2 regions of the Mesorhizobium sp. P2_F8 genome follow, and region 1 is predicted to be linked to the other one. Evidence: predicted binding sites of a transcription regulator. Region 1 holds the regulator's gene; the other holds the start of a gene.
The links. Region 1 encodes PhoB, which activates phosphate uptake and scavenging genes when phosphate is short. Its sites were predicted from a motif close to TGTCATNNANCTGTCAT; they were not measured.
Positions count from the first base shown of each region.

Region 2: the regulator PhoB is predicted to act here: its motif matches at 13,238-13,254, upstream of phnF (phosphonate metabolism transcriptional regulator PhnF).

Region 1 is NZ_JBFUFB010000001.1:348,561-363,456, forward strand. It holds gene AC1DZP_RS01650 (ATP-binding cassette domain-containing protein) at 83-883, opposite strand; gene AC1DZP_RS01655 (sugar ABC transporter permease) at 899-2,230, opposite strand; gene xylF (D-xylose ABC transporter substrate-binding protein) at 2,380-3,420, opposite strand; gene AC1DZP_RS01665 (ROK family protein) at 3,776-5,023, shown strand; gene phoB (phosphate regulon transcriptional regulator PhoB) at 5,179-5,868, opposite strand; gene phoU (phosphate signaling complex protein PhoU) at 5,888-6,595, opposite strand; gene pstB (phosphate ABC transporter ATP-binding protein PstB) at 6,621-7,427, opposite strand; gene pstA (phosphate ABC transporter permease PstA) at 7,424-8,275, opposite strand; gene pstC (phosphate ABC transporter permease subunit PstC) at 8,279-9,262, opposite strand; gene pstS (phosphate ABC transporter substrate-binding protein PstS) at 9,329-10,384, opposite strand; gene AC1DZP_RS01700 (PAS domain-containing protein) at 10,896-14,896, opposite strand, start outside.
Region 2 is NZ_JBFUFB010000013.1:28,092-42,987, reverse strand. It holds gene AC1DZP_RS27715 (copper resistance CopC/CopD family protein) at 119-1,723, opposite strand; gene AC1DZP_RS27710 (YcnI family copper-binding membrane protein) at 1,813-2,331, opposite strand; gene AC1DZP_RS27705 (copper chaperone PCu(A)C) at 2,372-2,908, opposite strand; gene AC1DZP_RS27700 (DUF2946 family protein) at 3,006-3,362, opposite strand; gene AC1DZP_RS27695 (GntR family transcriptional regulator) at 3,484-4,386, opposite strand; gene AC1DZP_RS27690 (UxaA family hydrolase) at 4,615-6,120, shown strand; gene AC1DZP_RS27685 (aldo/keto reductase) at 6,268-7,266, shown strand; gene AC1DZP_RS27680 (ABC transporter substrate-binding protein) at 7,600-8,592, shown strand; gene AC1DZP_RS27675 (sugar ABC transporter ATP-binding protein) at 8,751-10,304, shown strand; gene AC1DZP_RS27670 (ABC transporter permease) at 10,301-11,269, shown strand; gene AC1DZP_RS27665 (zinc-binding alcohol dehydrogenase family protein) at 11,344-12,360, shown strand; gene phnF (phosphonate metabolism transcriptional regulator PhnF) at 12,464-13,213, opposite strand; gene phnG (phosphonate C-P lyase system protein PhnG) at 13,334-13,795, shown strand; gene phnH (phosphonate C-P lyase system protein PhnH) at 13,795-14,406, shown strand; gene AC1DZP_RS27645 (carbon-phosphorus lyase complex subunit) at 14,408-14,896, shown strand, end outside.

The DNA.
Region 1 (14,896 bases):
TGTTTGGACACACCAAGGACGATCCGACGGGCAGAAACGGATCGAGACGTAGCAAGATTTTTTTGGAAGATCCGCTGGAGTTCTAGGCGGCGATCTTCAGGGCGCCTGGCCCGGGAATGGCGCCAGGCGGGCATTTGCCCAGAATGATCATGCCGAGCACCTCGTCCTGGGTCACATCGGTGGTGCGCGCGGTGCCGACGACCTGGCCGTTCTTCATGACACAGACCCGATCGGCTAGCTCGAACACGTCGTGGATGTCGTGGCTGATCAGGAAGATGCCGATGCCGTCGGACTTGAGCTGCTTGACCAGTTCGCCGACCTGCGCCGTTTCCTGCGGACCAAGTGCCGCCGTCGGCTCGTCCATGATCAGGATGCGCGCATTGAACAGGATCGCGCGCGCGATCGCCACCGACTGCCGCTGACCGCCAGACAGCTTGATCACCGGCTCCTTGAACCGCTGGAAGCGCGGATTGAGCCGGCCCATCACCTTGCGCGCCTCGGCCTCCATGGCAACGTCGTCGAGTGTGCCCCAGGCGGTCATCAGTTCCCGGCCGAGGAACAAATTGGCGGCGGCATCGACATTGTCGGCCAAAGCCAGCGTCTGGTAGATCGTCTCGATGCCGTATTTCTTGGCGTCGCGCGGGTTGGAGATCGATGCCTCCTCGCCGTTGACGAAGATATGGCCCGCGTCGCGCTTGTAGGCGCCGGACAGGATCTTGATCAGCGTCGACTTGCCGGCGCCGTTGTGTCCCAGCAGCGCCACGACCTCACCGGGGAAAAGGTCGATCGAGGCGTCGTCGACGGCGCGGATGCCGCCAAAGGCGATCGAGATGTTGCGCATGTCGATCAGCGCAGTGCTGGTAGGAGCGGTCTTGTCTGCCATGATCCTTGTCCTCCCCTAGACGCGCTTGCGATAGACGGTATCGAGCCAGACCGCGACGACCAGCACGGCGCCGACGACGATGCTCTGCAGCGGCGAGTCGATGCCGAGCAGCACCATGCCGGACTGCAGCGACTGCATCAGCAACGCGCCGAGCATGGCGCCGAGCACCGTTCCCGAGCCGCCGGCAAGCGAGGTGCCGCCGATGACGGCGGCGGCGATCACCAGCAGCTCGTCCAACGTGCCCAGCGCATTGGTCGACGCGTTGAGGCGGGCCGACGAGATCGCCGCGCTGATCGCGGCCAGTACACCCATGATCATGAACACCTTCATGGTCACCCAGCGGGTGTTGATGCCGGCGAGATTGGCGGCCTCTGGATTGCCGCCGATGGCAAAGACATAGCGGCCGAAACGGGTGCGCTTGGTGATGAAGGTCATGACGATACCGACCGCGACAGCCATCAGCACCGGTATGGCGATGCCGTGGGCGATGAACAGCCCGCCTTCGGGAATGGTGATGCCGTTCTGCTGTGCATACTGGCGCACGATGCCGATTGGCCACGGATAGGAATTGGCGATCCAGACGGCCCCAAGGATGGCAGCGCAACTGACCACACCGAGAAAGGTTTCCGCCCACACGGGGCGCAGTGGAAAGTTGAACCGTTTGCGCTGCGACCGGCCGTTGAGCAACGCGAAAGCCACAGCCACGCAAGCGACGATGCCGATGATCCAGCTGGCGGTGGCGCCGACCGAGCCTCGCGGTCCGCCGCCCATCAACTGGAATGTAGCGTCGAGTGGCGCGACCGTGCGCCCGTTGGTGATCAGCCATGCCATGCCGCGCCAGACCAACAGACCGCCCAGCGTCACGATGAAGGCAGGAACTTCGAGATAGGCGATGATGAAGCCCTGGAAGGCGCCGATCACAAGACCGAGCACTACGCCGACGGCCAGTGCGATGATCCAGAGCCAGGGATTTCCAAGCTGGAAGCCGATGACGCGAATGAGGAATTCGGCTTGCGCCACACCCATGATCATACCGATCACGCCTTCGACGGAACCAACCGAAAGGTCGATGTTGCGCATGACGATGACAAGCACCATGCCGGTCGCCATGATCGCGACCGAGGAAGTCTGCACCGACAGGTTCCAGAGATTGCGCGGCGTCAGGAAAAGTCCGCCCGACAGGATATGAATGCCGACCCAGATGACCAGCAACGCACCGACCATGCCAAGCATGCGCGTATCGAGTTCGGTCGCCTTGAGGAAGCGTCCGACGGCGCTCAATTCGGACGCACGCGCCCGGTCTGCGGGCGTATTCGCGGCAGGCGTGTTAGAGGCCGTGTCGGTCATGAAGTCCTCCCACCGGTTTGCCGTCTGGCGCGGATGCCGGAAACACGATGCTATTTGCTTTCCGCGATCATTTGAAGCGGAATGCCCCTTGAGAAACGCCGCGGCCCAGGGGCCGCGGCGCTGAGATCGAACCGGGATCCCGTTCGGTTTTAGTTGCAGGCCGCGACGGTGCCGGCGGCGACGCCTGCACAGACTTCGTCCTTCTTGATCCAGCCGGCGTCGATGACGACGTTGAGATTGTCCTTGGTGATCGCGATCGGGGTCAGGAACAGCGAGTTGGTCTCGTTGCCGCCGGGCGTGGTGAACTTCACGGCGTTCGGGATCTTGTCCAGGGCAGTGCCAGCGGCCAGCTGCGAGGCGATCTCGGCGGCGTTCTTGCCGAGTTCGCGTGCGTCCTTCCACACCGACACGGTCTGTGTGCCGAGTGCGACGCGGTTCAGTGCGGCATGGTCGCCGTCCTGGCCGGACACCGGAACCGATCCTGCCAGCCCTTGCGCCGTCAGCGCGGCGACGACGCCGCCGGCGGTGCCGTCATTGGCTGCCACCACGGCATCGACCTTGTTGTCGTTGGCGGTGAGGAACTGTTCCATGTTCTTCTGGGCATTGGCGGGCAGCCAGCCATCCGTATAGGCTTCGCCGACATTCTTGATCTTGCCGCTGTCGATGGCTGCCTTGAGCACTTCCATGGAGCCGGCGAACAGGAAATCGGCATTCGGATCGGCGCCCGAGCCCTTGATGAAGACGTAGTTGCCTTCCGGCTTGACCTTGAACACTTCGCGGGCCTGCATGCGGCCGACTTCCTTGTTGTCGAAGGTCAGGTAGAACACGTTCTTGTTCTCGATCAGCCGGTCATAGCCGACGACCGGAATGCCTTCGTCCAATGCCTTCTGCACCGCCGGGCCGATGGCCGAGGCATCCTGCGCCAGGATGATCAGCGCGTTGGCGCCCTGCGAAATCAGGCTCTCGACGTCGGTGAGCTGCTTGCCCGGATTGGACTGCGCATCAGCGGAAATGTATTTGTCACCAGCCGCCTCGATGGCCTTCTTCATCGCCGCTTCGTCGGTCTTCCAGCGCTCTTCCTGGAAGTTGGACCACGAAACGCCGATGACCTTGTCCTTCGCCTGCGCGACCGACACCAGCGTCAGCGACATGGCGACACCCGCCAGGATGGCGGCTGTGAATTTTTTCATAATATCCTCCCTGCGCCGCGTATGGCGCGACCAAACTGACCCGTAGGCCGGCACAGAGGCTCTATTTTTTCGAGCCTCGAAAAAATAGTGATCCAACGCCCGAACGCTGTCAACATCGATTCTGATGGATTTTGACGTCTCTTCGAGTTTTTTTCGAGCTCCGGAATAAATAATGACATGATGGTGGGGTTCTGCCAGAATTTGGCTTGGCGCATGTCGCCCCAAAAGTGCGCAGCGGTTTTGGGGCAACGACACGCGCAGAAACAAGTGCCTGAAGCGCGTCGCGCTTTCAGGCTTCGCTGATGGCCTTCGGGAGGCACGAAAGGCTGCAGCGACCGGGAGGATGTGAAAAAGCATGTCGGTCGGAATCCGCCACGACGATCTGCGCCGCCGCAACCGGGCGATGGTGATTGCGGCCGTGCGCCGCGCCGGACAGCCGTCCCGCACCGAGATCGCCGCGACCACGGGCCTCAGCCATTCGACCATATCGGCGATCTCCTCCGACCTCATCGGCGAAGGCATCCTGACTGAGAGCAAGCCGAGCGAGGCCGGCTCGCTCAAACGCGGCCGGCCGCAGGTCGGCCTCGGCCTCAATCCGGAAGCGGCGGCGGTGATGACCGTGGTGCTGTCACTGAACTTCCTCTCGGTCGCCGTCATCGACTATGCCGGCCAGGTGATCGCCGAGGAACAGCGCCGGCTGGACACGCTGACCATGTCGCGCGACGCGCTGGTCGGTGAATGCGTTGCCATCGTACGGCGTCGTCTCGAAGACCCCGACCTCGACGTCCGCAGTGTCGCCCGCATCGCGCTGGCGATCCAGGGCATCACCGACACACGTGCCCGCGCCATGCTGTGGTCGCCGATCACGCCGCACACCGATATCGCCTTCGCCGACATACTCGAGGACGAGTTCGGCATCCCTGCCACCATGGAGAACGACTGCAATATGATGGCGATAGCGTTGCGCTGGCGCGACCCTGATCGCTACCGCGACGACTTCATCGCCATCCTGTTGTCGCACGGCATCGGCATGGGTCTGGTGCTGAAGGGCGAGCTGTTCACCGGCACTCATTCCTCGGGCGGCGAGTTCGGCCATATGATCCATCGGCCACACGGCGCGCTGTGCCGCTGCGGGCGGCGCGGTTGCGTCGAGGCCTATGCCGGCAACTACGCCATCTGGCGCAACGCAAGGCAGATGAGTGAGGACGCGGAACCGGTCGCCGATGTCAGTGATGCCGACATGCGCGCGCTGGCGACCGCGGCCCGCGAGAGGGATGGACCCGAGCGCGAGGCCTATCGCAAGGCCGGCGAGGCACTCGGCTACGGTCTCGGCAGCCTGTTCGCGCTGATCGACCCGGCGCCCGTCGCCATGGTCGGCGTCAGCGCCGCCGCCTTCGACCTGATCGAGCCGGCATTGCGCGAGGCGATTGCCCAGACCGCCGGCGGCCAGCATTCGCAATCGATTTCTTTCGACACCGAACCGAACGAACTTCCACTGATCCGCGAAGGCTGCGCCACGCGGGCATTGACCTTTGTCGACCAGGAGATTTTCGCGCCCGGCACGCAGGCGAGGTCCGGCCTCGGCGGCAAGAACGTCGCGTGAATGGCGCGCCTGGATGTGTTGAGATTCAGGTTAGGCCGAGTCGAGAATGGCGGGTTCCAAGAACCGGAGCGGAGCGGACATTTGGATCCGTGAGTACCGGAAGCGCAGGAAACTGCCGTTCGCAGGCCCGGCATCACCTGAATATCAGCATATCCCTAATCTTCCCGGATTGCGTAACCAGCCCCGCGGATGGTGCGGATGACATCGGGCATGCGGCCATTGTTGACCGCCTTGCGCAGCCGGCCGACATGCACGTCGACCGTGCGTTCGTCGATGTAGATCGTCTCGCCCCAGACATTGTCGAGCAGTTGGCTGCGCGAGAACACACGGCCGGGATGGCGCATCATGAATTCGAGCAGGCGGAATTCGGTCGGTCCGAGCCGGATCTCGCTCTTCTTGCGATAGACCCTGTGCGATTCACGATCGAGCACGATGTCGCCGACCTTGAGCACGCTGGACAGCACTTCCGGCTTGGCGCGGCGCAGCAGCGCCTTGACCCTGGCCATGAACTCCGGCGTCGAGAACGGCTTGACCAGATAATCGTCGGCGCCTGTCGAGAGGCCCCGCACACGATCGCTTTCCTCGCCACGCGCGGTCAGCATGATGATCGGCAGCCGCTCGGTCTCGGGACGCATCCTTAGCCGGCGGCAGAGTTCGATTCCGGACACTGCTGGCACCATCCAGTCCAGCACCAGAAGGTCGGGGACGTTCTCCTGCAGGCGGATCTCGGCCTCGTCGCCGCGCGTCACCACCTCGACCTGGTAACCCTCGGACTCCAGATTGTAACGGAGCAGCACACCTAGCGGCTCCTCGTCCTCCACCACCATGATGCGTGGCGCGATCATCGACTGGTCACCCCTGCCGTCATGCCGCCGGCGCGGACATTGCCGTCTCGTCCTGCTTCGGACGATTGGCGGGCAGCTGCGTGCCGGTCAAAACATAGTACGCATTTTCCGCGATGTTGGTGACGTGATCGCCGATGCGTTCGAGGTTCTTGGCGCAGAACAAAAGATGCGTGCAGGCGGTGATGTTGCGCGGGTCTTCCATCATGTAGGTCAGGAGTTCGCGGAACACGGAGGTGTATTTGACGTCGATGCGCTCGTCGTCGGCGCGCAGCTTCGCCAGCGCCGCCGCGTCGCGCGCCGTATATTCCTCGATGACGCCCTGTACCTGGATCAGCACCAGCTGCGCCATTGCGTCGATGGAGTGCGACAGGTCGCGCGGGGTGACACTGAGGCCGACGGTGCCGACGCGCTTGGCGATGTTCTTGGCAAGGTCGCCAATACGCTCGAGGTCGCCGGCCATGCGGATCGAACCGACGACATGACGCAGATCGTCGGCCATCGGCTGACGCTTGGCGATCAGTGTGATGGCGCGGTCGTCGAGCTCGCGCTGGCGCGCGTCCATGATCGCATCGTCGGAGACGACGCGCTGCGCCAGGGCGTTGTCGGAATTCAGCAGCGCCTTGGTGGCGCCGCCGACCATCGAGCCGGCGAGGTCGCCCATGTCGCGGATCAGCCTGCTGATCTGTCCGAGATCCTCGTCGAAAGAAGCGACTGTGTGTTCGCCCATGATCTTAGTCCTCGTATGCCTGAGCTCAGCCGAAGCGGCCGGTGATGTAGTCCTGCGTGCGCTTCTCGCGGGGCGACGTGAAGATCTTCTCGGTGCGGTCGAACTCGACCAGTTCGCCCAGATACATGAAGGCGGTCTGCTTCGACACGCGCGCCGCCTGCTGCATGTTGTGGGTGACGATGACGATCGTGTAGTCGGCTTGCAACTCGTCGATCAGCTCTTCGATCTTGGCGGTCGACAGCGGGTCAAGCGCCGAGGCCGGCTCGTCGAGCAGGATGACTTCCGGCTTCACCGCCACGGTGCGGGCGATGCAGAGTCGCTGCTGCTGGCCGCCGGAGAGGCTGAGGCCGCTGGCGTTGAGCTTGTCCTTGACCTCGGTCCACAGTGCGGCGCGCTTCAGCGCCTGCTCGACACGGCCATCCATCTCGGACTTGCTGATCTTCTCGTAGAGCCTGACGCCGAAGGCGATGTTCTCATAGATCGACATCGGGAACGGAGTCGGCTTCTGGAACACCATGCCGATCTTGGTCCGCAGCAGGTTGAGGTCCTGCGAGCGGTCGAGAACGTTCTGGCCGTCGAGCAGCACCTGGCCCTCGGCCGTCTGCTTGGGATAGAGCTCGTAGATGCGGTTGAAGACGCGCAGCAGCGTCGACTTCCCGCAGCCCGAAGGTCCGATGAAGGCGGTGACGCTGCGCTCGGGCAGCGACAACGTGATGTCCTTCAGCGCCTTGCTCTGGCCGTAGTAGAAGTTGAGGTTCTTGACCTCGATCTTGGCCTTGCCGGCAATTGCCTCGGCGGCGATCGTCATGTCTGGAGACAACATCTGGCTCATTTGTCCTCTCTGCGTCCGGTCAGGCTGCGAGCAAAGATGCTGAGCGCGAGAACCGTCAATGTGATGATGAGTGCACCGGTCCAGGCCAGTTGCTGCCATTCCTCGTAAGGGCTGAGAGCGAACTGGAAGATGGTCACAGGCAGGCTGGCCATCGGCGCGTTGAGATTGCTCGACCAGAACTGATTGTTGAGCGCCGTAAAGAGCAGTGGCGCCGTCTCGCCGGAGATACGGGCGATCGACAGCAATATGCCGGTAACGATGCCGGAAAGGGCGGCGCGGTAAGCGACCGACTTGATGACCACCCAGCGCGGCGCGCCGATCGCGGTGCCGGCCTCGCGCAACGCGTTCGGCACCAGGTTGAGCATGTCCTCGGTGGTGCGCACGACGACCGGGATGACCAGGATGGCAAGCGCGACGGCGCCGGCGATCGCCGAGAAATGCCCCATCGGCCGGACCATCAGTTCATAGACGAACAGGCCGATGATGATCGAGGGCGCCGACAAAAGGATGTCGTTGATGAAGCGCACCACGGTGGTGAGCTTCGAAAAGCGTCCGTATTCGGCCATGTAGGTGCCGGCCAGCACGCCGATCGGTGTACCGACGACGACGCCGATGATGGTCATCATGATGCTGCCGTAGATGGCGTTGAGCAGGCCACCGGCATCGCCGGGCGGCGGCGTCATTTCGGTGAACACCGCGAGATTGACGCCGGACAGGCCCTTGTACAGCAGCGCGCCGAGGATGAGCGCCAGCCAGGCAAGTCCGATGCCCGCGGCGGCGACGCACAGCGTCATCATCACGGAATTCTTCCTCTTGCGGCTCTGATGAAGCGATGTGGCTGTCGACATCGGTCAGGCTCCCGTGCGGGCGTCAATGCGCATCAGCATGTAGCGTGCGATGGCGAGGATCAGGAAGGTGATGACGAACAGGATCAGGCCGAGCGCCACCAGCGAAGAGGTATAGAGATCGCCGACGGCTTCGGTGAATTCATTGGCGATGGTCGCGGAGATCGTCGTTGCCGGCGCGAACAGCGAGGTGCTGATGCGGTGCGCGTTGCCGATCACGAAGGTCACCGCCATGGTTTCGCCGAGCGCGCGGCCAAGGCCGAGCATGACGCCGCCCATGATGCCGATCCTTGTGTAGGGAATGACCACGCGGCGGGTCACTTCCCAGGTCGTGCAGCCGATGCCGTAGGCGGACTCTTTCAGCACCGGCGGCACCGTGTCGAAGACGTCCTTGGTGATCGAGGTGATGAAAGGCAGCACCATGATGGCAAGGATCAGCGACGACGTCAAAAGGCCGATGCCGTAGGGCGGACCGGCAAACAGGCTGTTGAGGCCGGGAATGCCGTGGAACGCGCTGATGATGAAGGGCTGCACGGTCGTCTGCAGGAAGGGCGCCAGCACGAACAGGCCCCAGATGCCGTAGATGATCGAAGGGATGCCGGCGAGCAGTTCAACCGCCATGCCGATCGGACGCCGCAGCGGGCGCGGACAAAGCTCTGTGAGGAAGATGGCGATGCCGATGCCAAGCGGCACGGCAATCAGGATGGCGATGGCGGAGGTGATGATGGTGCCGTAGATCGGCGCCAGCGCACCGAATTTCTCCGTCACCGGATTCCAGCTTTCGCTGGTCAGGAAGGAGAAGCCAAAGGTCGACAGGGCTTGCCAGGAGCCGGCAAACAGCGAGATCGCAACACCGCCGAGCAAGACCAGCACCAGTATGGCGGCGGCACGGGTCATTCCGTGGAAGATCGCGTCGGTCAGCGCGAAACGTCTGACAGTCGCGTCGCGCGAACCTCGAATGGCTGGCAAGGCTTCCTGGACAGCACTCATGTGAAGCTCGGCTCTTTGAATTGAGGGAAAAGGAGCGCCGCGGCGCGGCGCTCCTTCAAAGGGATGTTATTCGCCGACGTAGACGGGCTTGCCGTCAGCCTGGATGTCGGCCTTCCACGAAGCCTTGATCAGGTCGACGACGCTGTCGGGGATCGAGACGTAGTCGAGACCCTTGGCGGTTTCTTTGCCGTCCTTGTAGGCCCAGGCAAAGAACTTCAGCGCTTCGCCGGTCGCGGCGGCGTCATCGGGGGTCTTGTGGATCAGCACCCAGGTCGAAGCAGCGATCGGCCAGGTGGCATCACCGGGTTCGTTGGTGATGATGACGTTGAAGTTCTTCGCGCCCTTGAAGTCGGCATTCGAAGCAGCCGAGCCGAAGGATTCGAGCGACGGCTCGACGACCTTGCCGGCGGCATTCAACATCTTGGAGTACGACAGGTTGTTCTGCTTGGCGTAGGCATACTCGACGTAGCCGATGCCGCCGTCGGTCTGCTTGACGGTGTTGGCAACGCCTTCGCTGCCCTTAGCGCCGACGCCGGTCGGCCATTCGACCGCGGTGTCCGAACCAACCTTGTCCTTCCAGTCGGGCGACAGCTTGACCAGATAGTCGGTGAAGTTGAAGGTCGTGCCCGAGCCGTCCGAACGGTGGACGACGGCGATCGCCGTCGACGGCAGGGTCAGGGTCGGGTTCAGCGCCTTGATCGCGGCGTCGTCCCAGGTGGTGATGGCGCCAAGGTAGATCTGCGCAATCGTCTTGCCGTCAAGGATGAGTTCGCCCGGCTTGACGCCCGTCAGGTTGACGATCGGCACGATGCCGCCCATCACCATCGGGAACTGCACGAGGCCGTTCTTTTCCAGATCGGCATCGGACATCGGCTTGTCGGTGGCGCCGAAGGTCACGGTCTTGGCGATGACCTGCTTGATGCCGCCGCCCGAACCGATCGACTGGTAGTTGAGGCCGACGCCGGTGTCTTTCTTATAGGTGTCGGCCCACTTGGCGAACACCGGATAGATGAAGGTCGAGCCGGCGCCGGAAAGGTCCGCGGCCATGGCTGCAGAAAGGGTGACGGTAGACGCTGTGGCCATTGCAATCGCAACGACCGCTGAGCGGATGAAATGTCTCATGTGGCCTGCTCCTGTTCGGAAGATGGTCTCTCGGCGCCATCCTCTCGGCGCCCGCTGAGGCCAATAGCCTTCGATTATAACAGTCGCATGACAGTTTCATGTCACCCCGGTAACGCGTCATCGGGGCGGGGAAAATGCCGGCAGGCAGGCGCTTGCGGCGGAAACCGGCTTTGTGCCCGGAATCAGGCACTTGCGCCGTTTCTGACCGAGAGCGACCTGCGGTTTCGCGATCAACGCCTCGGCAAAGAAAATCCGGACGGGAACGCGTTGCTCTCAGCCATTTGTCGTGGCCGGGCCATCGCCGAAAACAGGTCCGTTGGGGTAGGTTGACGCTGTCTCATGCCGGCGGTCGCTGCTCCCGCCCGTAACTGGAAGAGCGGAATTCGAATGTGGCCATTGTCTCGGCTGGGCGCCGCCTTGGATATGGTGCGATCGCGCCATAGTCTTGCCTCAGCGGGGGGTCGCGAATCTCCGCCGAGTCCTCTCGGGCAAGCCGGATGCAACGCCGGCCTTACCCGGCGTTGCGCTGAGCCTGGCGGCTGGCGCCGACCCAGCGCTCGACCTTCTCGAGCAAGGCCCTTGGGCTGATCGGCTTGGGCAGGTAGTCGTCCATGCCGGCCTCCAGGCAGCGTTCGCGATCGCCCTTCAGCGCATGCGCGGTGACGCCCACGATCGGCACACGCGTGCCGGTTTCTTCCTCCAGCCGGCGAATGGCGGCGGTGGCTTCGAGCCCGTTCATCTCCGGCATCGAGACATCCATAAGGATCATGGACGGATTGAGCCGGCCGAAGGCGTCGAGCGCCTTGCGGCCATTGCCGACGATCTCGAAACCATAGCCGGTCTCGCCGAGAATCTGGGTGAACACCATCTGGTTCACCTCATTGTCCTCGGCCACCAGGATATCCAGCCTGTCGCCACCGGCCGTCGCGGGTGGCCGGGGGCGGACCAAGGGCGGCTGCAACAGCGCCCGTTGTTCCGACGCCGGCGGCGGTGGCCGCACAACCTTGCCTGGAGGGATGTCGGCTGCCGGCGGCTGGGTGTCGGCCGTGTTGTGGCGATGCCGCTGGATCGTCGCAACCAGCGTTTCCAGCAGCACCGATGACCGCGCCGGCTTGATCAGCTGCGCATCGATGCCGAGATCGCGATAGCTGGTGTTGGCGAGCGACTGGTCGACCGAGGTCAGCATGATGATCGGCGTGCCGGCAAGGCCGGCGGTGTTGCGCACGATCCGCGCCATTTCGGCGCCGCTCATGCCCGGCATCTGGTAGTCGAGCACGACGCAGTCGACCGGCACGCCATAGGCGGCGGCCGCGATCAGCACCTTGAGACCCTCGGCGCCGCTTTCGGCCGCGCAGGAATCGAACGTCCACGATGTCATCTGTTCCGTGAGGATGGCCCGGTTGACGGCATTGTCGTCGACGATCAACACGCGCGCGCCGGTCACGTCGACAGGCGTGATGCGTTGCCCGTTCTGCTGTCCGGCCCTCGGCAGCGTGACCGTAAACCAGAAGGTCGAGCCCTTGCCTTCGGCGCTCTCGACACCGATGTCGCCGCCCATCAGTTCGACGAGCCGCGAAGTGATGGCAAGACCAAGGCCGGTTCCCTCGTGCCGCCTCGTCGACGAGGTGTCGACCTGGCTGAATTTCTCGAACACGAGTTTCAGCTTTTCCTCGGGGATACCTATGCCGGTATCGGTGACCGAGATCGTCAGTTTCGTCCCGGTCGGAACTCTTTCGCCGGTGACATCGACCAGCACATGGCCTTCATCGGTGAACTTCACCGCGTTGCCGAGCAGGTTGGTGACGATCTGCCTGATGCGGCCGACATCGCCCACGAACAGGCTCTCGAGACGAGGCTCGATGCGCACGATGAGCTCGAGATCCTTCTCCTTGGCGCGTGTCGACACCAGTGTCGCCACATCCTCGATCGCCTCGGCAAGGTTGAAGGGCGCCGGATCGAGCACCAGCTGGCCGGCGTCGATCTTGGAGAAATCCAGGATGTCGTTGATGATGGTGAGCAGCGCATTGCCCGATTTGACGATGATGTCGGTGAACGTCTTCTGTTTCGAGTTGAGGTCCGATTTGGCCAGCAGTTCGGCCATGCCGAGCACGCCGTTCATCGGCGTGCGGATCTCGTGGCTCATATTGGCGAGGAATTCCGACTTGGCGCGGTCGGCGAGCACGGCACGCTGCCGTGCCTCGCGCAGCTCGGCCTCGCGCGTCTTCAATTCGGTGATGTCGGTGGTCGATCCGATCAGGTACAGCGAACCGTCGGAGGCGATCATCGCGCCCTTGCGGGCGAACTGATGCCTGACGCTGCCGTCGGCCAACGTCACCGTCTCTTCGACCTCCTGGGTTTCACCGGTGCGCAGCACCGCAAGGTCGCTGCCGACAAAGGCTTCGCCGTCCGGCCCGAATATCTCGATGTCGGTCTTGCCGATCGCCTCTTCCTTGGCGAAGCCGGTCAGGTCGCACCAGCCCTTGTTGACATAGAACTGCCTGAGATCGGAGCGCTTGGCGTAGATCGACACCGGTACGTTGTCGATCAGGCTGCGGAACACCTCGTTCTCGCGCATGCTTTCTTCCAGCGCGCGCTCGCGCGCCTTGACCTCGGTGATGTCGGTGCTCGAACCGACCAGATGCACCGACCCGTCCAGCGCCACCAGGCGGCTCTTGCGCGTCATCAATTGCCGAACCGTGCCGTCGCGATGGGTGACGGGTTCCTCGACCTCCTTGACGGCGCCGGTCACGGCGACCTCGGTGTCGTCATGGCTGTAGCTATCGCCATCCTGCCCACCGAACAGCTGGCGGTCGGTGCGGCCGATGACCTCCTCCTTGGCGAGACCTGTTATCGCGCACCAGGCCTTGTTGACGAACTCGATGCTCAGGTCCTGCGCCTTGATGAAGGCAGCCACCGGTAGCTCGTCCAGCACGTGGCGGAACAGATCGATCTGGCGCATCGAGTCGCGCAACGCCTTCTCGCGGCTCTTGATCTCGGAGATGTCAACGCGAACGCCGATGAACGTGCCATCGTCGGTCCGCATGTCGTAGACCTGATACCAGCGGCCATCGGGGTTGTGACGTTCGAACGAGGAACTGGACAGGCGGTAGCGGGCAAGGATCGCATCCAGCCAGCGATCGGGGTCGCCGTCGTAGAGCGTGTCGACTTGCGGGTCTCCGCTGTTGCGGAAATATCCGTTCGAATGACCGAGGACGAGCGCTTCGCGAAGTGTACAGCCGGGCTGCCATGCCGGCCTCAAAGCCGGCAGCGTGTCCTGGATCTTGCGGTTGGCGAAAACGAACTTGTCGTCGCGGTCGTAAATGATGACGGCCGCCGGCAGGGATTCCAGCACGCTGGCGAGATGCTTGCGCGCATCTTCGGCCTCGGTCTCGCGGCGCTTCATGTCGGAAATGTCGAACAGGAAGCCGGCGACGTAGTTGCGGCCGCTGGCCATGCCGACGCGGCTCTTCCTGACGATCCGCGAGCGGCTGGCGCCATCGGCCTCGAAATTTTCTTCGACTTCGTAGGCACGCCCGCTGGCAAGCACGTCCCGTTCGCTCTGTTCGAAAAGCGCGACATTGCTGCCTGAGACGAAATCACCGCCGGGCTTGCCAAGCATGGCTTGCGGCGTCTGGCCAAACAAGGCGGCGAACGCCTCGTTGACGAACACAAACCGCAACTGGTCGTCCTTGACGAAGATCGGATCCTTGACGGCGTTGATCACCGCTTCCGCCAGCCGCGCTTTCTCCAGCGCGTCGGCAAGTTCGGCCTCGCGATCCTTCATGTCGGTGACGTCGACATAGGAGATCAGCCGCTTGCCGCCGGCCAGCGGCGCCATCGACGAGATCAGCGTGCGGCCGTCATTGCGCGGGAACTGTCGCGATCCGGCGGTGCCGGCCCTGATTTCCGCCTCGCGATCGGCGATGTGCCGCTGCCATGTCGCCTCGTCGGTACCATACGGGTCGACGTCGCGGCTGGCGTCCATCAGCTCGCGGAAGCTGCAGCCGATCTCGGCGCGCCGGGCGTCGATCTGCCAGAAATCGTAGAAGGCACGGTTGATGACTTCGGCGCGCAAATCGGCATCGAGGACGAGGACACCGATCGGCATCTGGTCGACCATGGCGCGAAGGTTGGCGAAGGTCTCCGCGGTCCTGGCATTGGCGTTCTCGACTTCGGCGTCGCGAAGCTTCAGATCGGTTATGTCGTAGTAGGTCAGCAGGCGCTTGCCGCCGGACAGGGCAGTGACCGAGAACATCATGGTCCTGCCGTCGGCATGGGGGAACTCGCGTGGCGCAACGGAGCCGGCGCGGATCTCCTCGATGCGGGTGGCGAGGTAGCGCTGCCATTGCTGTTCGTCGATATCGCCATAGATGCCGTTGCGGCGGTTGAGTTCCATCAACAGGCTGAACGGGGCGCCGACGGTCACGGCACCGTCCGGGATCCTGGAGAGGTCGCGATAGGCCTTGTTGACGATCAGCGTATCGAGCCTCGCGTCCAGAAGCACGACGCCCA
Region 2 (14,896 bases), on a different contig from region 1:
CGGTTTGCCGGGATGCCCATTCTTCGGCGAGATGATTGACGGGCCTTTCGGGCCGCGTCAACCGCCTCGCCGAATTGTGTTGCATCGGCCGAGTTCGGGGCACTTGGCGGTCCAGCTTTTACGGTCTGATATCGACAGGCGCTTCGATCTTCACCATCTCGAAGTCCGAGACCAGGATGTCGATGCGCACCGTCCAGCGGCCAGGAACCGGGATGACGAGGTCGTCGACACGCCAGCTGCCATCGCCGGGCTTGGTCGCGGCACGTTTGAGCGGCTCAATGCCTGAATCGGGCTTCGACAACACCAGCGTCACCTCCATGGCGTCGAGCGGTCCGAAATCGCCAGTCATGATGATCATCGAGGCGACGACCGGTCCGGTATGGCCGGGTGTGATGCTGAGATCCGCCATCGCTTGCAGCGCATGGATATGGACCGAAACCGGCTGCGCCGCGGCGATCGCCAGTGCCCGTGGCGGCGGCGTGAAGCGCCAGCCCGCGGCGACAGCGAAGATCGCCAGCACGATCAGCATTTCGACGCCGATCGAGCGGGCGAGCCTGCGCTGCACTTCCGTCGCTCCGGCCTCGGCCGATGCAGTGAGCTTCCAGCGATTGACGGCGGCAAGCGTGAACAGGAAGACCAGCAGCCCGAGCTTGATCAAGAGCAGCTTGCCATAAACGGTGCTGACCAGCGCCGCCGGCGTCTGCACCTGGATGACGGCAAGCACGATGCCGGCAGCGACAAGCACGGCCACCACCGGCACGATCATGCGTGAGAACCGCCGCAGGAATGGCGCGACCTCCGCCGACTGACCTTTCAGCGCCAGACAGAGCGGCATCAATGCGCCGGCCCAGAAGGCGATGCCGACGCCGTGCAGGAACACCATCGGTCGCGTCAGCCATTGCGGCTCGGCGGCACTGGCATGGCCGCTGGCGGCCAGCGCAATACCCACACCGGCAAGTCCAGCCAGCGCGACCGGCTTGGCGGCCAAGCGTGGCCCGGCCAGCGACAGCAGGCCGAGCCCCAGCGCGATCAAGGCGGCCAGCACCGTCCAGCCGAAGCTGGTATCGAGCCCGGTCCGCCAGATGACCGGCTGCGCCAGATGGGAGAGCGGCGCCCCGAGCGCATCAAGCCCCTGCAAGCCGAGCGACAGCGGGGCCGCGACCAGCCCGCACAGGATTGCCCCGATAGCGAAACGCCGGCCGGACGGCCCGCCCTGGGTCAGCCAGGCAAGGGCGAAAGCGCCGCCGACGCCAAGGAAAAGACCAATGTAGAGAAGAACCTTGCCGAGCCAGATTGCCGACCGCTGCGGCCAGTCGACGGCCTCGGAGGCGACCGGCGGCTCCGTTGGTGTGCCAATGGAAAACAGCAGCGAGCCGCCGACCGGATGACCATCGGCGGAGATGACGCGCCAGCTCAGCACATGCGTGCCGGATTTGAGGTCCTGCGGATTGTCGATTTCGACCGTCTGGTCGCTGAGGCGGAAAGCGGTCAGCGGAACCGGCGTGCCGTCGGGCTTCACCAGCGTCAGCACCAGCGGTGAGACCGGCTCGCTGAAGGTCAGCGAGAACTGTGCCGGCCCCTGTGCCAGCACCATACCGTCGGCCGGGTCGGTCTTGATCAACGCGGCATGGGCAAAGGCCGGACTAGTCGAGGCCATGGCGATGAGCAGCATCATCATCGCCAGAAAGCCCCCGGCAACCCGGCTGACGAGCTTGCTGGCCATGTGAATCATCCGCAGTGAGGATATCGCGATCATGCCATTGCCATGAAATGGCGGCGCATTCCGCGAACGAAGTGCGCCGCCGAAAGACATCATTTCTTCGGCAACAGCTTGATGCCGGGCGCCGGATTTTCCAGGGCGTCTTCATCCTGTCCTGCTGCCGGGATCTCGATCCAGCGATCGGCGGCGCCGTCGCATTCCTGCACGACAGGGAAGTAGAGCTTCTGGCCCACGGGCAGATCGGCCGTCAGCGTCGCGCGGAATACAAACTCGTCATAGAATTCATCCGGCAGGCTGCCGCCGCTCCAGTCGACTTCCTTGACCCCATCGGTCACCGCCTGACCGTAGAGCTGGTAGGATTTGTCGTACTTGCCCTTCTTGACCTGCAGCGTCCAGCCCGGCTTCGGCATCGGCTTCACCGCGATCACCCCTTCCGGGATCTGCACGCGCACGGCGATCGTCGCCTTGCCGTCGCAACCATGCGGCACGCGCAAGACAGCCTTGTAGGTCGAGCCGACGGCCGCTTCCTGGGTTTCGAGCGTGATGTGCGCGAAGACAGCACTTGTCCCGAGGAGAAAAAGCGCACCGGCCGACAAAAGGTACTTGTTCATAATGGTCCCTCTGATTTCAGATTTTGTCGAAATGGTGCGATCAATCGGCATGGTCGTCCGTGGCGCCGCCCATGCCCTCGACGGCGAAGTCGACGCTGACGGTGCCGGCCTTCTCGAAGGTCAACGTGGCGGAGAAGGTTTCGCCTTGCTTGGGTTGCCGTTTCAGGCCGATGAACATCAAATGATAGCCGCCAGGCGCCAGTGCGACCTTGCCGCCGGCCGGAATCTCCAGGCCGCCGGCAACGGGCCGCATGGTCATGACACCGTCCTTGACGCTCATTTCATGCAGTTCGGCCTTGTCCGAGATGTCGGTGGAAATCGACAGCAGCCGGTCCGACGTGCTGCCTTTGTTGGTGATGGTGAAATAGCCGCCGGCCACCTTGGCGCCTGCCGGCGTTGCACGTGACCAGGGGTGCCCGATCTCGAGATCGCCGATCTTGAACCCATGCGCGAAGCCGGTCTGGGCGCCGGCGAACAACAGCGCAAAAGCCAGTACGGCGATGCCAAGGCGCGCCTCGAAGCTGCGCAACAAGCTGCCGGGCATAGGACGCGCGGCGATGCGAAAAAATTGGGACATGGTTGCTCCATGAAGTGAAGGTCGCGCCGTTACCGGTCGCGGACAGTTTGATGTTTGGATGGGTACGCCCGCGAAAGGTTCCGCCGGGCAGACAGACTCAGGCCGTCCGCGGCGGCGCGCGCGGATTCGACGGCGAGCGCTCACGCGCAAAGTCGAGATGGATGGCCGCCGGAAAGACGAAGGCGACGGCCTCAAAGGAACGCGCCCCCAGTGCCAACCCCGCAACGGGTGGCGGCGCAAAGGCCGGCGAAAACATGCTGCAGCCAAGCACGCAACATGCCGGCAGATGCGACGGTGGCGGGTTGCCGCCAGGAAGCTGGGTCGCACCCTCACGGGTGCAGATGACGTTGCCGAAGGCATCGAGTTGTGACGCATTCGGCGCAGTGCCGAAGGCGAACGCACCGAGCGTCGACTGGAGCAGCAGCAGATGGGCCGCGACAAGCGCGACCAGAATGCTCCACCGCTTCTCCCGGCTGTTCAAACGATCTGCCTCATCAAGCAATCACCGGAGAGATACCTATCACGGGAGGGACAGGTCGAAAATCGGCAATTCGATGCTGCGGCAACGCGGCATATCAGGGTTTCAGGGGCGGCCGGCTCTCCGGGATCGAGGTCAGCAATGTCTGGCGCGCCGACTTCAGGTGCTTGCGGCAGGCGGCGTCGACCTTGCCGAGGTCGCGCGATTTGAGCGCCGCGATATAGGCGAGATGCTCACCGATCGCGACCTCGTTGCGCTCGCGCTCCTGCGCCTTGTTCCACTGGTAGTGATAGTGGAAGATCATGGCGATGACGTCGTAGAAATCGACGATGAAGCGGTTGTGCGACGCCCGGTGGATGAGCCGATGGAAGCGCTCATCCAGCTCCGAGAATTCGTTGAAGCGCGTGGCGATTTCGCTTGCCAGCTGGCGATGCTCGTCCTCCAGCCGGTCGAGATCGGTCCAGACCGCGCTGTCCTGCGGCAGAGCGGCGAAGGCCGCCGCCGACCGCAGTTCGAACATCTCGCGGATTTCGGTCAGTTCCAGCGCGAAGGCACGGGTAAAGCCCTTCAGCACCCAATGGCTGTTGCGGCGCTTCTCGATCAGGCCGAAGCGGGAGAAGCGGATCAGGAACTCGCGCACGCTGGTGGTGCCGACGCCGATCTCGCGCGCCAGTTCGAGCTCGTTGATCTGCATGCCTGCCTCGGCGCCGCTGGCGAGCAGCCGTCGCATGAACGACCGTTCGATGATCTCGGCTAGCGTGTCGGTCTCTTCCTCGGGGAAGAAATCATCGGGACGCGGTTCGCGCAGCACCGTCTTGGCGCGCTTGTTCCAGGCGATCAGCCCGGTCTCTTCCATGCGCGCCAAGATGGTGCGGACGGTCGTCCGGCTGACACCAAGCAATGTACCCAGCTCCGGCTCCGAAGGCAGGCTACGTGTTTCATCGAGCAGCCTGAGGCACCTGTTGTAGGCATCCTTGTAGACGTTGTTGCTCTTCGACATCCCTGACCCGTTGCACGCCGTCGCTTGCGGCTGCTGGCTTGAAGCGCAATATGACGTTCCCATGACCCCTGAAAAGCGAAATCGCTTTCGGAACACCCAAGGACATGCGGAACTCCCCAGCGAAAAAACAATTGACGCAAAACTGTTTTTTCACGATAAAAGACATTATCTTTTAACAGGCGCGTGTCAATCCGCCCGCGCATCCCAGGATCACCCAGGAAACCGCCCGTGAACGCCTCCAACAGCATTCTTCTGTCTCCCGCCGACAATGTCGCCGTCGCCAACGGCCGCATCGAGATCGGCACCACGCTGCCGGGCGGTGCCGTCGCCACTGCGCTGATCGAGCCCGGCCACAAGGTGGCCATCAAGCCGATCGCCGCCGGCGAGGCCGTGGTGAAATACGCCCAGGCAATCGGCCGCGCGACACAGGACATCGCGCCGGGCGAGCACGTTCATTCGCACAATCTGGTTTTCGAATCCGGCCGTTTGCCCGTAGTGCCGCCGAGCGAGGCCGAGCACGCGACAGAAGCCGACCGCAGCCGCACCTTCATGGGTTATCGCCGCGCCGATGGTCGTGCGGGTACGCGCAACTTCATCGGCATCATCGCCAGCGTCAATTGCTCGGCCACGGTTTGCCATGCCATCGCCGACCAAGCCAACCGGACCCTGCTGCCGAAATATCCCGGCATCGACGGTTTCGTCCCGATCGTCCACGGCCAGGGCTGCGGCATGAGCGGCACCGGCGACGGCATGATGGTGCTGCATCGCACGCTCGCCGGCTACGCCCGCCATCCCAATTTCGGCGGCGTGCTGATGGTCGGGCTCGGCTGCGAGGTCAATCAGCTCACCCTCTATGGCCAGAAGGGCGCCGCCGCCGGCAAGCGCCACTTCAACATCCAGGACGCGGGTGGCTCGCGCAAATCGGTCGAAAAGGCGATGCTGGTGCTGGCCGAGATCGCGGAGGAAGTCGGCCAGCTGAAGCGTGAGCCGATCCCGGTCAGTGAGATCGTCGTCGGCCTGCAATGCGGCGGCTCCGACGGCATGTCCGGCATTACGGCCAATCCGGCGCTGGGCGCAGCCGTCGATATCCTGGCCGGCGTCGGCGGCATCGGCATCCTTTCCGAGACAACCGAGATCTATGGTGCCGAACACCTGCTCGCCTATCGCGCGGCAACACCGGAGATCGCGCAGAAGCTCGACGGTTTCGTCAAGTGGTGGGAGGATCACGTCGCCAAGCATGGCGCCTCGATCGACAACAACCCCTCCCCCGGCAACAAGCGCGGCGGCCTCACCACCATCCTGGAGAAGTCGCTGGGCGCGGTCGCCAAGGGCGGCCAGACGCCGCTCAACGGCGTCTTCGGCTATGCCGAAAAGGTCACCGGCAACGGACTGGTGTTCATGGACACGCCCGGCTACGACCCGGTCTCGGCCACCGGACAGGTGGCGGGCGGGGCCAATGTCATCGTCTTCACCACCGGCCGCGGCTCGTGCTTCGGCTGCCGGCCGACGCCGTCGATCAAGGTCGCCAGCAACTCGACCATGTATCACACCATGGAAGAGGATATGGACGTCAACTGCGGCGTCATCGCCTCGGGCGAGAAAACCATCGCCGGCATGGGCCGCGAGATCTTCGAACTGATCGTCGAGACGGCTTCCGGCCGCAAGACCAAGAGCGAGGATTTCGGCTACGGCGACAACGAGTTCGTGCCCTGGCATCTTGGTGCAACGCTCTAACCCGTTGTTTTTGCGTAATTCCCAAGGGAAAGCGCTGTGCGCTTTTCCCGGGAAAGCCGTTACACGTCTTTCCTGGAATTGCACTAGATTGAACTGACATCTGAAGGCTGCAAACCGGACAACGGTCGGCAACAGGGAGGTTTTCGCATGAACAAGCGCCGCATCGGTCAGACCGCGCTCGAGGTCACCGAGATCAGCTTTGGCGGCGCCGCGATCGGCGGCCTCTACCGTGCCTGTTCGCGCGAGTCGGCGATGGAGACGCTGCAAGGCGCCTGGGAGGCCGGCCTGCGCTATTTCGACACCGCACCCTTCTACGGTTTCGGCCTGTCGGAACGCCGCTTCGGCGACTTCCTGCGCTACAAGCCGCGCGACTCCTATGTGCTGTCGACCAAGGTCGGCCGCCTGTTCCGCCCCGTGCCGGACGACCGTGTTCCCGATCACTCCTATGTCGACCCGCTGCCGTTCGCGCTGGACTACGACTATTCCTATGACGGCATCATGCGTTCGGTGGATTTCAGCTATGCGCGGCTTGGCCTCAACAAGATCGACATCCTGTTCGTCCACGACATCGGCGCCTATACGCATGGCGTCGAGAAAACCAAACTGCATTTTCGCGAGTTTATGGATGGCGGCCTCAAGGCACTCGAAGAGCTGAAGCGTTCCGGCGTCATTTCCGCCTATGGGCTTGGCGTCAACGAGGTCCAGATCTGCCTCGATGTGATGCGTCGCGCGCCACTTGATTGCATCCTGCTCGCCAGCCGCTATTCCTTGCTCGACCGCAGCGCCGAAGCGGAACTGCTGCCATTGTGCAGGGCACAACAGACGTCACTGGTCATCGGCGGTGTGTTCAACTCCGGCATCCTGGCGACCGGGCCTGTGCAAGGCGCGCATTTCGACTACCTGCCCGCCAACCACGACGTGCTGGACCGCGTCGGTGCGATGGAAAGGATCGCCACCGAGGGTGGCTATCCGCTGGCGGCTGCCGCGTTCCAGTTCCCCTTGCATGAACCCGCGGTCGCCACGGTGCTGACCGGCACCGCCAAGCTGGCAAACCTGACCCGCAACCTCGAATTGCTCGACGTCGACGTGCCCGAGGCGGAATACGCCAGATACCGACCCTATACGCTGGTGCAGGAGCTGGCGTGAAGCTCCCACCCCCCTGTGAAAGCTGACCCATGCTTCACATTCTTGCGATCTCACAAAAGAATGAATATTCCATATTGACTAAAGAGTGGAATTAATATTCCATGTCTTCACGGAACGAAACGGAAGCGTTTGACGGCGGCAAGGGAGGAGTGGCGCGGTTATCTTGCCCCTGCCAGACCTCGGCAGGGTGAAGCGAAACACCGCTTGCATCGGACAGGTCGATGCACTATCAAAACACTGTAAATGTTTTTTATTGATAAAGTTCTGTTTGGGCCACGCCTATCCGGACGGAGCTTCCGTAACGTTCACCGGGCGACTTAGGGAGGATTCCTAATGAAATTCGTAACCAGCATTCTCAACCGCCGCGCCGTGATGACGCTGGCAGCAGCTTCGATGCTCGCCGGCGTCATGCATTCGGTGCCGGCTTCGGCGGCGGACGTGACCATTCCGATCATCGTCAAGGACACGACGTCCTTCTACTGGCAGATCGTTCTGGCCGGCGCCCGCAAGGCCGGCAAGGACCTGGGCGTCAACGTACCGGAACTCGGCGCCCAGGCTGAAACCGACGTCAACGGCCAGATCTCGATCCTCGAGAATGCTGTCGCCGGCAACCCGGCCGCCGTCGTCATCGCGCCGACCGAAGCCAAGGCGCTTGGCAAGCCGATCGACGAAGCCGCTGCCAAGGTCAAGGTCATCGGCATCGACTCCGGCGCCGACTCCAAGGCCTTCACCTCGTTCCTCACCACCGACAACGTGCAGGGCGGCCGCGTGGCCGCGGACGGTCTTGCAGCAGCCATCGGCGAAGCCAATGGCGGTAAGGTCGAGGGCAAGGTCGCGTTGATCACGGCACTTCCCGGTGCCGGCTCGCTGGAACAGCGCGCCCAGGGCTTCAAGGAACAGCTCAAGGCAAAATATCCGGGCCTCGAGCTCGTCGCCGACAAATATGCCGACGGTCAGGCCACCACCGGCCTCAACATCGCCACCGATCTGATCACCGCCAATCCGGACCTGAAGGGCATCTTCGCCTCCAACCTGATCATGGCGCAGGGCGTCGGCCAGGCGATCGCCGAGAACAAACTTGCCGGCAAGGTCGGGCTGATCGGCTTCGACAGCGACGAGAAGCTGATCAAGTTCCTCAATGACGGCGTCATTTCCGGCCTCGTCGTCCAGGACCCGTACCGGATGGGCTATGACGGCATCAAGACGGCGCTCGCCGCCTCGAAGGGCGAGAAGGTCGAGGCCAATGTCGACACCGGCGCCAACCTCGTCACCAAGGCCAACATGAAAGACCCGAAGATCGACGCGCTGCTCAACCCGAAGCTCTGAGCCGTCGCATCCAAATCGTTTCCGGGGCCTCGCGCCCCGGAAACATCCACTGCCGGCACAAACGGCTTGGCAATCCACAAGCTTGAGCTAGGCTGCCTTTCGAGGCCTATCCTTGCCTTGCAGCGTGCCAATCGTGAGGCCAATCTGGGAGGATTGTCATGACGTCGACGGCGCAGGACCTGCATCCGGCACCCGTGCTGGAACCAGGGCGGACCATCCTCGAATTGCGCGGGTTGGAGAAGCGCTACCCCGGCACTCACGCGCTGAAGCCGGTCAACCTCGCTTTCAAATCCGGCGAGATCCACGCCATCGTCGGCGAGAACGGCGCCGGCAAATCAACGCTCATCAAGCTTCTCACCGGCGTCATGCCGCGCACCTCCGGAGAGGTGGTCTGGGAGGGCCAGCCGGCAGCCTTGGCGACACCGCATGAGGCGATGGCACTCGGCATCAATGCCGTGCACCAGGAGGTCGTGCTCTGCCGTCATCTGACGGTGGCAGCCAACATGTTCCTCGGCGAGGAGAATTCGCGCTTCGGCATCCTGCAGCAACGCGCCATGGTCAAGGAAGCACAGAAGATCATCGACGATCTCGGCTTCGATCTGCCGGCGCATGTCACGCTCGGCGACCTCACCATCGGCCAGCAGCAGCTGATCGCCGCCGCCCGCGCCACCGTGCGCGGCACGAAATTCCTGATCTTCGACGAGCCGACCGCCTACCTGACCCGCAAGGAGGCCGACCAGCTCTTCACCCTGATCCGCCGGCTGAAGGGCGAGGGCGTGACGATCATCTACATCAGCCACCGCATGGAGGAAGTGTTCGAGCTGGCCGATCGTGTTTCCGTGCTGCGCGACGGCACGCTGGTCGGCACCCGCAACATCGCCGAGACCAACGACGCGGAGCTGGTCAAGATGATGATCAACCGCTCGATCGAACAGATCTACCACAAGGAACATTTCACACCGGGCGCGGCGATCCTCGAATCCAGGAACCTTTCCGGCAAAGGCTTCGAGAATGTATCGATGACGGTCCGAGCCGGCGAAATCGTCGGGCTCTACGGCCTGATCGGCGCCGGGCGCAGCGAGTTCGTCACCACGCTTTACGGCCGCCACCGTAAATCGGCCGGCCAGATCCTGTGGGAAGGCAAGCCGGTCCAGATCAACTCCGAGCATGACGCGATCAAGCTTGGCATGGCGCTGGCACCGGAAAGCCGTCGCGATCAGGGTCTCTGCCTCAACCTTTCGGTCGGCCTCAATCTCAACCTGCCGATCTACAAGCGCATCTCGAACAATCTGCTGATCTCCAATGCGCAGGAAAGGACCCAGGCCGACCGCCAGATCGCCGATCTCAGGATCAAGACGCCGACGCGCAGTGCACTGGCGTCCAGCCTGTCCGGTGGCAACCAACAGAAGATCGTCATCGGCAAATGGCTGGCCCACGGCGCGAGGCTGTTCATCTTCGACGAGCCAACGGTCGGCGTCGACGTCGGCACCAAGGCCGAGATCTACCGCCTGTTCAGCGTGTTGTTGTCGAAGGGAGCCGGCATCATCCTGATCTCGTCCTACCTGCCCGAGGTCTACGAATTGGCCGACACGTTGCACGTATTCCGCCGCGGCAAACTGGTGGCCACGCACGGGTTCCGCACCGCCGACCATGAGGAAATTCTCACACAGGCACTCGCCGAGAAACAAGAAAAGCTGGGAGAACAGATATGAGCACCGAGGCGATTCCTGCCGAGAAACCGAAGCGCAACTACAATGCCCTGTTCGGGCTGACGCTGCTGGCGCTGCTGGTGCTGCTGTGGGTCATCCTGTCACTGTCGACATCAAGCTTTGCTTCGGCCAACAACATCTCGAACCTGCTGCGCCAGGGCTCGATGATCGCCATCCTGGCCGTCGGCCAGACCTTCGTCATCATCACCGGCGGCATCGATCTTTCGGTCGGCGCCGTGGTTGGCTTCGCCACAGTCATTGCCGCGATGCTGATCAATGCCGGCATCCCGGTCTTCCTCGCCATCCTTATCACCTTGCTGGTCGGCGTCGCCATCGGCCTGTTCCATGGCTTCGGCATCGTCAAGATGGGGCTGCCACCCTTCATCATCACGCTGGCAACGCTGACGTCGTTGCGCGGCATCGGTCTTTTGATGACCAACGGCAATTCGATATCGATCAACAACGATGCCTTTCAGGAGTTCTCGCGCAACTCCTTCCTCGGCGTCCCCAACCTGTTCTGGATGGTGATCCTGGTCGGCATTCCGGCCTACATCTTCCTCCATCACAGCCGTTGGGGCCGGTATTTGTTCTCGGTCGGCTCCAATGCCGAGGCCTCGCGCCTGTCCGGCGTCAACGTCCAGCGAACCATCTACATGGCTTACACGCTGTCGGGTCTCTGCGCGGCGTTCGTCGGCGTGTTGCTGGCCTCACGCATCGGCATCGGCAACCCGACCCAGGCCGAGGGTTGGGAACTGCAAGCGATCGCGTCGTCGGTAATCGGCGGCACCTCGCTATTCGGCGCGGTCGGCTCGGTGCACGGGCCGCTGCTCGGCGCCTTCATTCTGGCCACCATCAACAACGGCGCCAATCTCTTGAACGTCAACGCCTTCTGGCAGCGCATCATCACCGGCGCGCTGATCATCATCATCGTCTATTTCGACGGGCTGCGACGCCGCGGTAGCAAGTGACCATAATTTGAGATCGATCGCCGGCCCTGTCGCGAAAATGGGCCGGCGATTTTCATGACAAACTGGATTGAAGCATGAAAGCCGTCGTCTGCCGCTCGCCTGGCGAGCTCGTCCTGGAAGACCGTCCGGCGCCGAGCGCGCCACCTCCCGGCTGGGCGCTGGTGGCTGTCAGCCATGTCGGCATCTGCGGCACCGACTATCATATCTTCGAAGGCAAGCACCCATTCCTCGCCTATCCCCGCATCATGGGCCATGAAGTGTCGGGAACGATCGTCGAGACCGGCGAAGGCGTTGAACTTTCCGCTGGCGAGCCGGTGGTCATCAATCCCTATCTTTCCTGCGGCAAGTGCATCGCCTGCCGGCACGGCAAGCCGAATTGCTGCGTCAGGATCGAGGTGCTCGGCGTCCATCGCGACGGCGCCATGTGCGAACGGATTCTGGTGCCGGCACAAAACCTCTATCCGGCAAACGGCCTGTCGCTGGCCGACGCCGCCGCTGTCGAGTTCCTGGCCATCGGCGCGCATGCTGTGCGACGCGCAAGCGCCGATCCCGGCGCCCGCACGCTGGTCATCGGCGCCGGTCCGATCGGGCTCGGCACTGCCATCTTCGCCGGCATCGCCGGGCTTGACGTGACGCTGCTCGACATGAGCAGCGAAAGGCTTGCCTTTGCCGCGAATGAGCTCGGTTTCAAGACCCTCGATGGTTCGCGCGGCGCGGTGCCCGATCTGGTCGGGCAGGCGACGGGCGGCGAAGGCTTCGATGTGGTCTTCGACGCCACCGGAAACACCCAGTCGGTGCAGTCGGCCTTCACCCATGTCGCGCATGGCGGAACACTGGTGCTGGTCAGCGTCGTCAAGGATGACATCACCTTCTCCGATCCGGAATTCCACAAGCGCGAGATGACTCTGATCGGCAGTCGCAATGCGTTGCGCGCCGACTTCGACCACGTCGCCGCCTCGATCCGCAACGGCGCCGTGCCATTGGCCAAGCTCGTCACCCACCGCACCACGCTGGCCGGCACGCCACATGATCTCGCGCGCTGGGCACACGAGAAATCGGGGCTGATCAAGGCTGTGATAGAAGTCGGATGAGTGCAATTCCAGGAAAAGTGTAAAGCGGTTCTCCCGGGAAAAGCGCTTAGCGCCTTCCCTAAGGGAACTGCGTTCGACAATCTAGGCAACCGGCGGTGTCGGCTCACAACGCCGACAATTTGAGTTCGACCCGCTCGGCCGGGAACCGTGACTCGGAAAACTGGATCGGCTGGCCGTCGGGTGTGACGTTGACGGCGACCGTGACCAGCACGATGGCGCCGGGCTGCAGGTCGAGGTCGGCAAGGTCGGCGGCATCGGCATGGCGCGCTGACAGCATGGTCGATTGCCTGAGATAATCGTCTATGCCGAAACGCGCCAGCGACGCGGTGATCGAGCCGGTTTCAGCCATGGCGGCATCGATGCCGGCAAAGCGCCTGGCCTCGAACCAGCCGGCAGCGCGCGACACCGGACGACCATCGGCTTCGCCGCGCGTTTCCAGCCGGATCACGTTTGTCCCCCTAGCTAGGCCAAGCCCCTCGGCGACGCGCTGGCTGGCCGGCTCCACCGATGAGGAAAGCAGGACTATATGCCGTTCCGACGCCTGCCCTTGCAGGCCTGCCGAAAAGCGTGTGCGCGCGCCGATCGGATAGGACAGCCGCTTGCGCGACAGCACGAATGTGCCGCGTCCCTGTTCGGCCCGCAGCACCCCTTCCTGCACAAGGGCTGCTATGGCACTGCGCACCGTGTGACGGTTGACGCCATAGCGCTCGGCCAGCGCAACCTCCGGCGGCAGCGCTGCATTCTCGGCGAAATCGCCGATGGCGATCGCATGCAGGATCTTGTCGGCGATCTGCCGCCACAGCGAGACACCACTCCGCCGCTCGATGCCGTCCGCTTCCAGCTGCCCGACCATTAATTGCCCCAGCCTCCCATTGCTTGTCATCCACCCGTCATGGACTCGCGATAGATAATAGGTATAATTTGTATAGTTGTCTATATCAATAGACAAATCTAGCCAAGAGGAATGTTGCTCATGCGAGGACAGGAAGCCCGCGATCAGGCCGAGCGCAAGGCCGCCATGGCAACACTGGCGCAATCCAGCGGCGATGACGTCGTCCGGCTCTGGAACGCTACCGGGCTGCCCTCGGAAGCTGAGCTGCTGCGCGGCCCGGAGACCGGCTTGGTCACCGTGCGCGGCCGCATCGGCGGTGGCGGCTCCCCTTTCAATGTTGGTGAGACGACCGTTACCCGCGCCACTGTCCGGCTGCCGTCCGGACAGGTCGGCCATTGCTACGCGCTTGGCCGCGACAAGCAGAAGGCGAGGCTGGCGGCAATCGCCGACGCGTTGTGGCAGGACCCGGCGCGTCGCGCCGAGGTCGAGACCGGGCTCATAGCGCCTCTGCGGTCGGCTCTGGCCACGGCGCATGAACGGCGCCGCGCCGAGACGGCGGCAACGAAGGTGGATTTCTTCACCATGGTTCGCGGAGAAGACTGATGGAGATCGCAGCGCAATCGATCGAAGGCGGATTCGCCGATCCGGTCTTCGACGCCCAGATCGTGTTTCGCGCGGTCATGGACGCGATGGCGCGGCCGGGCAGCGTGCAACCCCTGCCCGCCTTCGCCCGCCCGCCGGTGCCGCTTTCAGCGACCGCCGGCGCCGTAGCGCTGGCGCTTTGCGACAACGACACCCAACTCTGGCTCGACCCGGCTTTGCAGGCCTCTACCGCGATCAAATCCTGGCTTGGTTTCCACACCGGTGCGCCCTTGGCCAACACGCCGGCCGATGCGCATTTCGCTTTGATCGCCACGCCGGCCGAGATGATGGCGCTCGATGGTTTTTCGCAAGGCACGCAGGACTATCCCGACCGCTCCACCACGCTGATCCTGCAAGTCAGTGATCTCGTTTCGGGTGCCCCGCTGCTGCTCGAAGGCCCCGGCATCGAAACCAGTGCCACGATCGCACCGGCGCAGATGCCGCGTCATTTCGTCGAACAGTGGAAGCAGAATAACCAGCGCTTTCCGCGCGGCGTGGATATCATCCTCGCCACATCGGATGGCGTCGCCTGTCTGCCGCGCACAACGCGCATCAAGACGATGGGGGCCTGAGATGTATGTCGCGGTAAAAGGTGGCGAAGCGGCCATTGCCAACGCCCACAGCCTGCTCGCCGACCGCCGGCGCGGCGACCGTTCGGTGCCCGCCCTTCGCCTCGACCAGATCGTCGAACAGTTGGCGCTTGGCGTCGACCGGGTGATGAGCGAAGGCTCGCTCTACGACCGGGAACTGGCGGCGGTTGCCATCGTCCAGGCGCGCGGCGACCTGATCGAGGCGATCTTCCTGGTGCGCGCCTACCGCACCACGTTGCCGCGCTTCGGCTATTCCAAGGCGATCGACACCGCCACCATGCTGGTCGAGCGGCGCGTTTCGGCGACCTACAAGGACCTGCCCGGCGGCCAGCTGCTCGGCCCGACCTTCGACTACACGCACCGGCTGCTCGACCCCGAGCTTGCCGCCGGCGGCGATGTCGTCGAGCCGCTGCAGCGCGAGACCGAAACGCAGGCCATGCCCCGCGTCTCGGCGATCCTTGCTCGCGAGGGC